3 regions of the Actinocrispum sp. NPDC049592 genome follow, and region 3 is predicted to be linked to each of the others. Evidence: riboswitches for the same ligand, from Rfam matches in the RefSeq annotation. Region 3 holds a riboswitch; each other region holds the start of a gene.
The links. Region 3 has a riboswitch for thiamine pyrophosphate ahead of AB0J95_RS41245 (thiamine ABC transporter substrate-binding protein). Riboswitches for the same ligand answer to the same signal wherever they lie in the genome.

Region 1: it holds a riboswitch for thiamine pyrophosphate, as region 3 does, so the genes downstream of both, thiC (phosphomethylpyrimidine synthase ThiC) here and AB0J95_RS41245 (thiamine ABC transporter substrate-binding protein) in region 3, are expected to answer to the same signal.
Region 2: it holds a riboswitch for thiamine pyrophosphate, as region 3 does, so the genes downstream of both, thiO (glycine oxidase ThiO) here and AB0J95_RS41245 (thiamine ABC transporter substrate-binding protein) in region 3, are expected to answer to the same signal.

The regions. Positions count from the first base shown of each region.
Region 1 is NZ_JBFAPA010000001.1:426,700-430,869, forward strand. It holds gene AB0J95_RS01995 (trypsin-like peptidase domain-containing protein) at 1-407, shown strand, start outside; gene AB0J95_RS02000 (TIGR03619 family F420-dependent LLM class oxidoreductase) at 554-1,441, opposite strand; gene AB0J95_RS02005 (hypothetical protein) at 1,452-2,057, opposite strand; TPP riboswitch at 2,119-2,250, shown strand; gene thiC (phosphomethylpyrimidine synthase ThiC) at 2,244-3,929, shown strand; gene thiD (bifunctional hydroxymethylpyrimidine kinase/phosphomethylpyrimidine kinase) at 3,926-4,170, shown strand, end outside.
Region 2 is NZ_JBFAPA010000001.1:432,416-436,585, forward strand. It holds gene AB0J95_RS02025 (MarR family transcriptional regulator) at 1-334, opposite strand, end outside; gene AB0J95_RS02030 (thiazole synthase) at 363-1,118, opposite strand; gene thiS (sulfur carrier protein ThiS) at 1,120-1,320, opposite strand; gene thiO (glycine oxidase ThiO) at 1,317-2,378, opposite strand; TPP riboswitch at 2,372-2,483, opposite strand; gene thiE (thiamine phosphate synthase) at 2,510-3,154, shown strand; gene AB0J95_RS02050 (S1 family peptidase) at 3,207-4,094, opposite strand.
Region 3 is NZ_JBFAPA010000021.1:203,720-207,889, reverse strand. It holds gene AB0J95_RS41270 (VOC family protein) at 1-259, shown strand, start outside; gene AB0J95_RS41265 (hypothetical protein) at 263-388, opposite strand; gene AB0J95_RS41260 (VOC family protein) at 539-919, shown strand; gene AB0J95_RS41255 (hypothetical protein) at 992-1,144, shown strand; gene AB0J95_RS41250 (4a-hydroxytetrahydrobiopterin dehydratase) at 1,194-1,487, opposite strand; TPP riboswitch at 1,512-1,627, shown strand; gene AB0J95_RS41245 (thiamine ABC transporter substrate-binding protein) at 1,622-2,623, shown strand; gene AB0J95_RS41240 (ABC transporter permease subunit) at 2,641-4,143, shown strand; gene AB0J95_RS41235 (ABC transporter ATP-binding protein) at 4,143-4,170, shown strand, end outside.

The DNA.
Region 1 (4,170 bases), on a different contig from region 3:
TCGGCATCAACACCGCCGTGGCCGGTTTCGGCCTCGGCCTCGCCGTTCCCATCAACGTGACCACCATGCGGATCGTGCAGACCCTCATCGCGGATGGGCGGGTGCGGCGGGCTTACCTCGGGTTGGTGAGTACCCCGGCCCCGCTGCCTGATGATGTTGCTGCGCGGACTGGGCAGAAGGCTGGGTTGCGGGTGGTTGAGGTTGTGCCTGGGAGTCCCGCGGCGCGGGCGGGGCTGCACGCGGGCGATTTGGTGCTGACTGTCGGGCGGACTGAGGTCAACGATGCTCAGGGCATTCAGCGGCAACTGTTCGCCGATGCGATTGGGACTGAGTTGCCTGTGACGGTGTTGCGGGGTGGGGCGATGGTTGACGTTTTCGCTACGCCCACGGAGTTGTCTGTTCGCTGAGGCGTCGGGCGCTTCCCTTGGGGTTGGGGTGGCGCCCAGTTGGTGGCTGTGGCGGTTCGAACCGCAACGTGCCTACTGGGCGCCGCATGCGGGCCCAGCGGTGCGGCGATGGTGCGTGCCCTACGGGCACTCTCTCTGTGGGTGGATCAGGGTTTGAGGGCGTTCATCAGGTCTTCGGCGCGGGCGGTGGCTGACTCGACGGTGACGTCGGGGTTGCCGATTTGTTTGTCCCAGTTGAGGTCGTAGAAGACTTCGGTCACGCCCTGGGCTTCGAGCCACTCGATGTCCGCGCGGATCTGTTCGATCGAACCCGACAGGCGGGGGCCGCGGTCGCCGAGGCGGACGACGCCGCGCAGGATGATCCGGAGGGTGGCCGGGTCGCGGCCCGCTTCCTCTGCACCCGATCGGATGACCGCGATGGTGTCGGCGATGTGGGTGAGGTCCGCGGCGCTGGGGGAGAGCCAGCCGTCGGCGATGCGGCCGGCGCGTTTGAGGGCAGCGGGGGCCATGCCGCCCAGCAGGATGGGCGGGGCAGCCGGGGGTTTGGGGTTCATCCGGGACGGCACGACGGTGTAGTGCTTGCCCTCGAACGTGCTGATGTCCGACGACCAGAAGTCGCGCAGCACCGACACGTACTCCGCCAGCCGTGCGCCACGGTGCTCGGTGGAAGCGCCGGAGGCCACGAACTCCTCGTGCTGCCATCCCGAGCCCAGGCCGAGGTCGAAGCGCCCGCCCGACAACAGGGCGAGGGTCGAGGCCTGTTTGGCCAGGTAGGCCGGGGAGACGAACGGGAAGTTGATGACCGCCACGCCCAGACGCATGCGGGTGGTGAGCGCCGCCGCATACGACAACGCCGTGATGGGGTCGAGGACGCTCTGGTAGACCGGGTCGAGCGGGTAGGCAGTGGGTGTGAGCAGGCGCTGGAAGGTCCAGAAGGACTCGTAGCCCAGCTCCTCGGCCTTGACTGCGAACCTGCTGAGGTTGTCCGGGGTGGCCCAGGCGCCGGAGATGGGGGCACCGAATCCAATACGCATACCTGCGAACTTAGGTGGACAGCGACACCTCACGCCACGGCAGGTCCGGCAGCGACGCCATCTCCTCGTAAGAGGTGAACGCACTCAGCTCTTGGTAGCGGCCCGCGATCAGGAACGACCGCAGCCGCTGCGCCTGCCTGGCCGAAAACACGTCGCCGACCAGTAAAAACGGCAGCACGAGCCGCCAGTACGCGACCTGGGAGGCGCGGTGGCGGTGGGGTGCGCGCAGGACAATGCGGGCCTGCCGTAACGAGTGCTCGTTCGGCGACATCGTGCCGCCCGCCATCCAGCGCTTCTCGTCGGCGATGGCGCAGTAGGCGCACTCGATCTCGCCGGTGGTGGCCTCGCGCCCGCAGCCGGCGCAGTTCGACAGCCGCAACGCCCAGTCCAGGCAGGTCCACGGGTAGGTGCCGCCGTCGTCGGACAGCACCGCGGCGATCAGGTCCGACGGGGTGCCGGCCAGGGCCGCGAGCCAGTCGGCCGCCCAGAACCGGTCCACCGCGTCCTCGCACGCGGAGCACTCAGGGTAACCACGGCCCGACAGTTCGCCGCAGTCCGCGCACGGCGCGACCGCGTCGGGTCTGGCCAGCTGACGCAAGCCCGGTGCGGAGGTCACAGCGAAACGGTACGCCGATCGTCTTGGCATTGCGCGGTCATGCTGGTTATGGTCGACAAGACTGTTACGTCGCGGGAGCTCGCGCCATGGCGGGCTGAGAGGGCGGCTTGGTGTCCATTGAGGACCCGGTGCCGCCGACCGCATGAACCTGACCGGGTAATGCCGGCGTAGGGAAGGAAGGCGTTCATGACGGCGCTCGAAGACCGCACTGTCCAGCCGACCATCACCACCGGGCCGATCTCCGGCTCGCACAAGCAGTACCGCGACATCGGCGACGGCATCCAGGTGCCGTTCCGCAGGGTGGAACTGACCAACGGCGAACACGTTGACCTGTATGACACATCCGGCCCGTACACCGACCTGCACGCCACCATCGACGTCCACAGTGGACTATCGAAGCTCAGGGCACAGTGGATCGCCGACCGTAAACCGGTAAACGGCGCTGTCACCCAGTTGGCGTACGCGAAAGCTGGGATCATCACCAACGAGATGCGGTTCGTGGCCGCCCGGGAGAACATGGACCCGGAGTTCGTCCGCCAGGAGGTGGCGATCGGCCGCGCGGTCATCCCGGTCAACCGGTGCCACCCCGAGTCCGAGCCCGCGATCATCGGCAAACGCTTCCTGGTCAAGGTGAACGCCAACATCGGCAACTCGGCGGTGTCCTCGTCCATCGAGGACGAGGTGGACAAGATGGTCTGGGCCACCCGGTGGGGCGCGGACACCATCATGGATCTCTCGACGGGCAAACGGATCCACGAGACCCGTGAGTGGATCATGCGCAACTCCCCCGTCCCGGTCGGCACCGTGCCGATCTACCAGGCGCTGGAGAAGGTCAACGGCGATCCGGCCGCGCTGACCTGGGAGATCTACCGTGACACCGTGATCGAACAGTGCGAGCAGGGCGTGGACTACATGACCGTGCACGCCGGCGTGCTGCTGCGGTACGTGCCGCTGACCGCCAAGCGGGTCACCGGGATCGTCTCCCGCGGCGGGTCGATCATGGCCGCCTGGTGCCTGGCGCACCACAAGGAGAGCTTCCTCTACACGAACTTCGAGGAACTGTGCGACATTCTGCGCACGTATGACGTGACTTTCTCACTGGGCGACGGTTTGCGGCCCGGCTCGATCGCGGATGCCAATGACGAGGCGCAGTTCGCCGAGCTGCGCACGCTCGGCGAGCTGACGCACATCGCCCGCGCCAAGGACGTCCAGGTGATGATCGAGGGCCCCGGGCACGTGCCGATGCACAAGATCATCGAGAACGTCAGGCTCGAAGAGGAATGGTGCGGCGAGGCGCCGTTCTACACCCTCGGCCCGCTCGCGACCGACATCGCGCCCGCGTACGACCACATCACGTCGGCCATCGGCGCCGCGCAGATCGGCTGGGCAGGTACGGCAATGCTCTGCTATGTCACGCCGAAGGAGCACCTCGGCCTGCCCAACCGGGACGACGTGAAGACCGGTGTGATCACGTACAAGATCGCCGCGCACTCCGCCGACCTGGCCAAGGGCCACCCGGGCGCGCAGGACTGGGACGACGCGCTGTCCAAGGCGCGCTTCGAGTTCCGCTGGGTGGACCAGTTCAACCTGTCGCTCGACCCGGACACCGCCCGCTCGTTCCACGACGAGACGCTGCCCGCAGAACCGGCCAAGACCGCGCACTTCTGCTCGATGTGCGGGCCGAAGTTCTGTTCTATGAAGATCACCCAGGACGTGCGCAAGTACGCCGAGGAACACAACCTGTCCACTGTGGATGCCATCGAGGCCGGGATGCAGGAGATGTCACAGGAATTCCACGACCATGGCAACAAGGTCTATCTGCCTACCGAAGACCTGCTTGCAGGGTCGAGAATCAACACGGTGGATGAATGACTCCGCCCACTGTGCTCACCATCGCCGGAAGCGATTCCGGCGGTGGTGCCGGCCTGCAGGCCGATCTACGAACGTTCTTTGCCTGCGGTGTCCACGGAATGACAGCTGTCACCGCGGTGACCGTGCAGAATTCCGTTGGGGTCAGCGGGATCGTGGAGATCCCGCCGGACGTGGTGGCCGCCCAGATCGAGGCGGTCGCGGTCGATATCGGTGTCCAGGCAGCGAAAACCGGCATGCTCGC
Region 2 (4,170 bases), on a different contig from region 3:
CCTGTACGCGGGTCGACCGCAGTCCTAGGACCATCCGCTCACCCTCTGGTGTGGCTTTCACCAGCCAGGCCCGGCGGTCGGCCGGATCCGGTTCACGCTGCACGTACTTGGCCTCTACCAGGGCCGCCACGATGCGCGACATGGTCGGCGCCGCAACGCCTTCCTTTGCCGCCAGGTCACCGAGTCGCATCTCTCCGCACCCGATCAGCGTGGACAGGGCCGATATCGACCCATGTCCCAGTCCGGGGGAACCGCTGCGGCGCAGCGACCGAGACAGACGCCCGATCGCGAGATAAAGCCGCGCGGGCACGTCGTCAGCTGTCGAAGGCTCCATCTGTCAATGATGGCTTCTTATTCCGGGGTCACCGAGGAGGGCTGGATGCCTGGGCCCAGAACCGTTGCGGTATACGTCCCGCCGAGCGCGCCAATCTACCTGCGGTAACGGCGTTGCGCATGGCCGCCGCCATTTTCTCCGGGTCGCTCGCGCGGGTGACCGCGGTGGCCAGCATCACGGCGTCGCAGCCCAGTTCCATCGCCAAAGCGGCATCGGATGCCGTCCCAATACCGGCGTCCAGCACCACCGGCACGGAAGCCCTGGCAACAATCAACTCGATGTTGTGCGGGTTGCGAATTCCCAACCCAGTGCCAATTGGGGAACCTAGTGGCATCACCGCGGCGGCCCCGGTTTCCTCCAGCCGCAACGCCAGCACCGGATCGTCGTTCGTGTAGGCCAGCACGACGAACCCGTCCGCGACCAGTTGCCGCACCGCGTCCAGCAGCTCAACGGGGTCGGGCAACAAGGTCCGGTCGTCGGCGACCACCTCGACCTTGATCCAGTTCGTGTCCAACGCCTCCCGCGCCATCCGTGCGGTGAGAACGGCTTCCGCGGCGGTCCGGCAGCCCGCGGTGTTGGGCAGCGGGTCAATTCCCAGCCGCCGCAACGTCTCCAGCACACCCGTTCCGCCGCCCGCGTCGACCCGGCGCATCGCGACCGTGGTCAGTTCGGTGCCGGACGCGACCAGCGCGCGTTCCATGATCGCGAGGTTGGCCACCCCGCCGGTGCCCATGATCAGCCGGGAGGAGTACTCCCGGCCGCCGATGACGAACGGATCGTCCACGTCAGCCTCCCTGCACAGCCGTGAGCACCTCGATGTCGGCGCCGTCGGCCAGCACCGTGCCGGCGTGCGCAGCGCGCGGCACGACCTCGCCGTCGACCGCCACGGCCACCCCGTTCGACGGGATCTCCAGCAGCCGCAACACATCCAGGACGGTGGCCCCGGCGGCCAGCTCGTGCTCGACACCGTTGACGCGTGCTCTCATCGTGCTTCCAATCTGGCAGCGCTCGCTGCTTCCGGAACCGGCTCGCCGTTCAGCATCGCGACGACCGCCTCGGCGGTGATCGGGGCCAGCAGTAGTCCATTGCGGTGGTGGCCGGTCGCGGCGAGCACGCCCGGCTCCAGCCAGTCGATCAGCGGCAGGTTGTCCGGGCTGGACGCCCGCACCCCAGCCGCGCTTTCCACCAAGCGGTACTCCGACAGGCCCGGGACCACGCTTTGCGCGTCCCGCAACAGGTCGTGCACCCCTCTGACCATCACGTCGGTGTCGTACCCGGCCTCGTACTGGGTCGCGCCGAGCACCACCTCCCCGTCCTCCCGGGGAACCAGGTACACCGGCCGCGACTCGACCAGTGCCCGGACCGTCCGGCCCAACGGCAGCGACCCCGGCCGCGACCGCAGCCGCAGGATCTCACCCTTTACCGGTCGTACCAACGAGTTCAGCCGCGGATGCAGCCCCCGGCTCCACGCTCCCGCGGCGATCACCACGACATCCGCGCGTTCGGTCGACCCGTCGGCCAGCTCGACCTCACCGGTTCGCACCGCACGCGCGGACTGCTGGACGAAAGTCGCCTTGGAGCGCAACACGGTGAGCAGTTTCCGGTTGTCCACGGCCAGATCCCCGGGCACCGACAGTCCACTTCGGACCGAAGTGGCGATCACCGGTTCCAGCCGGCGCAGCTCGGGACCGGTCAGCCGGTCCACGTCCCGGCCGACCGACGCGAGGTGCTCGGCCAGGATGTCCAGCTGCCGCGCGTCCGCCGAGTCGAACGCGGCCACCACGGTTCCCTCGGTCCGCAGACCGACGTCACCCAGCTCAGCAGCGAACTCGGGCCACGCCCGTAAGGATGCCTCACCCAGCTCGAGCAGCGGTTCCTCGCCAGGCCAGGCCTCGGTCACCGGCGCCAGCATCCCGCCGGCCACCCAGGACGCACCCGAACAGGGCGAAGGATCGATCACCACCGGCAGCCAGCCGTGCTGCAGCGCACGCCAAGCAACGGACAGGCCGATCACGCCCGCCCCGACGACTGCCAGCTTTCCCATGACACCACGCTCCCTGCGCCGGCATGACCCGGATCAGGTTCGACGGTCGGGACTCTCGAAAGTCCCCTCTCAGCCCGGTTTCGCCAGGCTCCCGTGCGGACCGAGACTCACTCTAGCGTAGAAATCAGGGTATGCCCGGACTCAATGGCTCACAGCTGCGCGCGAAGCTCGCCGCCGCCCGGCTGTACCTGTGCATGGACATCCGCGACGACCTGGCCGAGTTCGTCGGCGAGGCGCTGGCCGGCGGCGTGGACATCGTGCAGCTGCGTGCGAAGTCACTGGAGGCGCGCCAGGAGCTGGCCGCGCTGGAGGTGATGGCCGAGGTGTGCGCGAAACACGACGCGCTGCTCTCGGTGAACGACCGCGCGGACATCGCCGCGACGATCGGGGCGGATGTGCTGCACCTGGGTCAGGACGACCTGCCGGTCGCGGCCGCGCGCCGGATCGTCGGCGAGGAGGTGATCATCGGCCGGTCCACCCACGACATCGACCAGGCTCGCGCGGCCGCCGTGGAACCGGGAGTCGACTACTTCTGCACCGGCCCCTGCTGGCCGACCCCCACCAAGCCAGGCCGTCCGGCGCCCGGTTTGGAGCTGGTACGCGAAACCGCCGATGCCAACCCGGGAAGGCCCTGGTTCGCCATCGGCGGTATCGACGCCGGCCGGATGCCGGAGGTGCTGGCCGCCGGCGCGAACCGGGCGGTGGTCGTGCGCGCGATCACCGAGTCGGAGGATCCTCGCGCCGCGGCCAGCCAGCTCAGGAGCCTCCTGAACTGAGGATTCCGGGATGGCGCCGGAGGGGGTGCGACGCCATCCCGGACCGGGGTGGTCAACCCCGGAGCAGGCTCAATCCGAAAGCGCTCAGGATCTCGCCCAGCGGCTGGAAGTAGCAGGTGGCGGTGTTGCCACCGGACACCACACCCTGACCCTGGCCGGCGTTGGTGATGAAGCCGCCGCCCGAGTCACCCGGCTGGCAGAGCACGTTCGTCGCGGTCAGGCCGGACACGGTGCCCTGCGGGTAACGGACGGTCTGGTTCTTGGCACCGACCGTGCCGCAAGTCCACCCGGTCGTGGAACCCGCCTTGCACACAGCGGCACCGGTGGCGGCCGCGGTCGACCCCTTCACGGTCACCGAACCCACCTGCGGCGACAGCGCGATACCGGTCCGGGTGCGGACCCACGCGTAGTCGTTGCCCGGGAAGGACGAACCGCCCCAGGTGCCGACGTTCGGCTGGGCGCTGCCGGTCAGCGCGTCACAGTGCCCGGCGGTGACGAAGCCACCTTGGACAGTGAGACCGACGGAACAGCGGGAACTACCGATCGTGTAGGCGTCGCCACCGCGCAGGAACGGCTGCGGGGCCTCGGCTTCCACAACGCGGACATCCCGGCCGGCGAACGACTTCGCCGCGGCGGTCGCGCCCGGCAGTGCGGTCACGACGACCTCGTTGGCCTTCGTGTCGACGTACCACCCCGTCACCGAACGCGGGGCCGAGGCCTCGCGGGCGTTCAGCGCGGCGACCTGAGAGTCCAGTTGGGCCGCCGAACGGGTGACAACTCGCGCGGATGCACCGGCTGCCGTCGCCTGAGCGATTTTGCTCACATCCGTCACGCCGACGACGAGCCGGCCCGCGGACATGTCGAACCAGGCGCCGCCAAAGGTGTCGCCAAGGGCCGTACGCAGGGCTTCTTCTGTTGTAGCCGCCGCTTCTTGCTTCACGCCGAGCGTTCGAGCGGCATCTGCCGACAGCCCCAGATCACGTTGCATTGCCGCGAGCAGTCCCGGATTGGCCGCA
Region 3 (4,170 bases):
CACAGTGGGTCCGACCAGCCAGGAGACCGGACCGACCGAACCCGGCTACATCAACGGCGGCCTGACCGGCCGCGGCACCGTCACCGGGCCGTCGCTCGTCATCGACGTCGAGAACATCGAGGACGCCCTCGCCAAGATCGAGGCCGTCGGCGGCAAGACCGTCACCGGCCGCACCTCCGTCGGCGACTTCGGTTACTCCGCGTACTTCAACGACACCGAGGGCAACCTGATGGGCCTGTGGGAGGCCCGCCGAGGCTGAGGCTCAGGCCTCACCGGCGACCAGCGCCCGCAGATCGATGGTGACGTCGAACGGGACCGGGCGGACGAGCTCGTCGCGGGCGATGCTCACCGCGATGTAGGCGCTGGTCGGCCGGTCCAGCTCGTACACGTGCACTACCGGCGGTAGTGCGGCGTGCCTGGGCGGCCCGGGCAGAGCGGTCAGGTGGCGACGACAGGGGCGAACTAGTCAGAACCTCAGTCGGGCGTGGATAGCGTTCGTGGCGCTGAAGCAAGACCCCCAAAACTGAAAGGCAATGCCATGAGTGGCCGCGTCGTGCATTTCGAGATTCCGGTGGACAACGACAGCCGTGCTCGTGAGTTCTACTCGCAGGCGTTCGGGTGGCAGGTCATGGAGGTTCCGAACGTCGGCTACAACGTCGCGGTCACCGGGCCGACGACGGAGCAGACCGGTCCGACCGTTCCCGGTTTCATCAACGGCGGTCTGCTGGACCGGGGTGTCGGCGCGGTGAAGCAGCCGGTCATCACCATTGGTGTGGACAGCGTGGACGAGGCGCTGGCGGCGGTCGAGAAGGCCGGTGGCAAGACGATCACTACCCGTGAGCCCGTCGGTGACCTGGGCTTCTCCGCCTACTTCGCCGACCCGGAGGGCAACATCCTGGGTCTGTGGGAGTCCAAGTAGGGATTACGCCGAATGGCCGTGTTTCGATCTCCGCGCACCGGGAATCCATAGCGCAGGACCCATGGAGGTGTCATGATTATTCTCGGTGCGATCCTACTGATCATCGGTTTAGTGGCCGGAATCTCGATTCTGACCACCATTGGTGGGATTTTGCTGGTCGTCGGCGTTATTCTGACAATTCTTGGCGCCGTCGGCCGCCCGATCGGCCGCCGGACCTACTATTAACGGCTGACCTGGGAACGGTGCTCCGTGCGCGCGGACGGAGCACCGTTTCCTATTGCATCAGCTCGATGACCGAATCGATTTCGGTCGCGAGCGCCACGTCCTTCGCGGTCAGGCCGCCGGCCGAGTGCGTGCTCAGGTGGAACACCAGGGTGCGCCAGCGGATGTCGATGGCCGGGTGATGGTCGTCGTTCTCGGCGATCTCGGCCACCCGGTTCACGACCTGGATGGCCTGCATGAAGCTCGGCAGCTTCACTGTCCGTACAAGCGTCTTCTCGTCCTGGCTCCACTCGGTCAGCCGGGTGAGGGCCTCCTGGACCTGGTCATCGGTGAGCAGTTCGGCCATTGGTCCATGGTGCGCCTATGCTCACGGTTCTGCCACGGGAGTCCGGTCATGCCGGGCTGAGAGGAAGGCGAAGTAGAGCCTTCGACCGTATGAACCTGATCCGGGTCATGCCGGCGCAGGGACGGGAGGACGATGTGAGGCGTATAGCGGCGGCCGCGTTCGTGCTGGTCACGGCTGCGGGGTGTTCCCTGTCCACGGGAAGCGCACCCCAGGACAACAGTGTGACGCTGGTGACGCACGACTCGTTCGTCGTGCGCAAGGAGCTGCTCGACGAGTTCCAGAAGACCTCTGGCCTCAAGGTCGAGGTCCGCAAGACCGGTGACGCGGGCGCGCTGACCAACCAGCTCGTGCTCACCAAGGCCAACCCCATCGGCGACCTGGCCTTCGGCGTGGACTCCACGTTCGCGTCCCGTGCGCTGCAGGAAGGCGTGTTCGAGCCGTATGCGAGCCCGGACGCCACCAAGGGGCCGCAACGCTACAAGGTCGACGACAGCAACCGGATGACCGCCGTGGATGTCGGCGATGTGTGTGTGAATGTGCACACCCCCGGTTTGAAGGGCGTTCCGGAGCCCAAGACCTTCGAGGACCTGGCCGACCCCAAGTACAAGGACATGTTCGTCGTGGAGAGCCCGGCGACCTCGTCCCCCGGCCTGGCGTTCCTGCTCGGCACGATCAAGCACTTCGGCGAGAACGGCTGGCAGGACTACTGGACCAAGCTCAAGGCCAATGGCGTCAAGGTGGCCGACGGCTGGGAGACGGCCTACACCCAGGACTTCTCCGGTACCAAGGGAACCAAGCCGATCGTGGTGTCCTACGCGTCCTCCCCGGCCGCGACCCCGGACACCAAGGCCCTGCTGGACACCTGCTACCGGCAGGTCGAGTACGCGGGCGTGCTGACCGGCGCCAAACGCCCCGACCAGGCCAAGAAGGTGCTGGACTGGCTGATCTCCCAGCAGTTCCAGGCCGAGGTGGCCGACCAGATGTACGTGTACCCGGCGCGTGAGGGCGTCGCGCTGCCGGACGCGTGGCAGAAGGCCGCGCCGCTGCCGCAGAACCCCGGATCGCTGCCCGCGGACGACGTGCAGCGCAACCGGGAGAGCTGGGTCGGCACGTGGCGCTCGCTCGTCCAAGGGTAGGTGTCATCCTGGTGGCGTTGCTGCCACTGGGATTCCTCACCCTGTTCTTCGCCTGGCCGGTGATCGCGATCATCGGCCTGGGTCTGCGTGGCAACGTCCTGGACACGCTGTTCGGCGCGGACACGTGGAAGCTGGTCGGGTTCACCGTCGGACAGGCCGCGGCGGCCACTGTGGTCGCTCTGCTGGCCGGGATGCCGCTGGCGTATCTGTTGGCGCGCATCAAACTTCCGGGCATGGCGGTCGTCCGGGCGGTCGTCCTGGTGCCGTTCGTGTTGCCGACAGTCGTTGTGGGACTGGCGTTCCGGTCGTTGATCCCGGACGGCGGCGTGCTCGCGATCGTGCTGGCCAACGCGTTCTTCAACGTCGCGGTGTTCGCGCGGACCGTTGGCGGGATGTGGGCCGGGCTCGACCGCCGAGCCGAGGACGCGGCCCGGGCGCTTGGCGCGACCAGGTTGCGGGCGTTCACGTCGGTGACGTTGCCGGCGTTGGCGCCCGCGATCGGGTCGGCTGCGGCGGTCGTCTTCCTGTTCTGCTCCACCAGTTTCGGCGTCGTGCTGATCCTGGGCGCGGCCGAGTTCCGCACGCTGGAGACCGAGATCTATCTCCGCACGGTCCAGCTGTTCGACCTGCCCGGCGCGGCGGCGCTGTCGTTGCTCCAGCTCGCGGCCGTGATCGCGGCGCTGACCGTCGGCGCGGTCCTCCGGCGACGACGCGAGCAGGCGGTCAAGCGGCGCCGGCCCGAGCCGCGCCGGCCCGAAGACGGCGAGTGGGTGGTGGTCGCGTTGGCGTACGGCGTGATCGCGCTACTGCTGACGCCCATCGTCAGCCTGCTCGGTCAAGCGAGCTGGGCCGGGATTCAGGCGTTGGCGAGCAGCGGGACGATCCTGGAAGTGTCCGGTGTGGACGCTGCGATGAACTCGCTCCGGACGGCGACGGACGCCACCCTGCTCGCGCTCGTGTTGGGCGTGTTGTCCTCGATCGCGTTGACCCGGCTCAGGCGGACAGTCGAGGTGCTGGACATCGCGATGATGCTCCCGCTTGGCGTGTCCGCCGTGACCGTCGGCTTCGGGTACCTGATCACCCTCGACGCACTTCCCGGCGACCTCAGGACATCGCCGTTGCTGGTTCCACTGGCGCAGGCGATCGTGGTGACACCGTTGGTCATCCGAATTCTGTTGCCTGTTCTACGTTCGGTGGATGACCGTCTCCGTCAGGCTGCGGGAACGCTGGGGGCGAGCCCGGTCCGGGTCTGGATGGAGGTCGACGTTCCGTTGGCGGGCCGGGCTTTCGTGACCGCGGCGGCGTTCGGGTACGTGGTCGCGCTGGGCGAGTTCGGCGCGACCAGCTTCCTCGCGCGGCCGGACGCACCAACGCTGCCGGTGGCGATCGGCGCGCTGATTTCACGGCCGGGGGAGCTGAACAACCAGATGGCGTATGCCGCGTGCACGTTGCTGATGGCGGTCACGGTCGCCGTCGTGGTGCTGATCGAACGCTTTCAGACCAGCGTGGGGGAGTTCTGATGACCCTCAACATCCGGGGCCTGACAG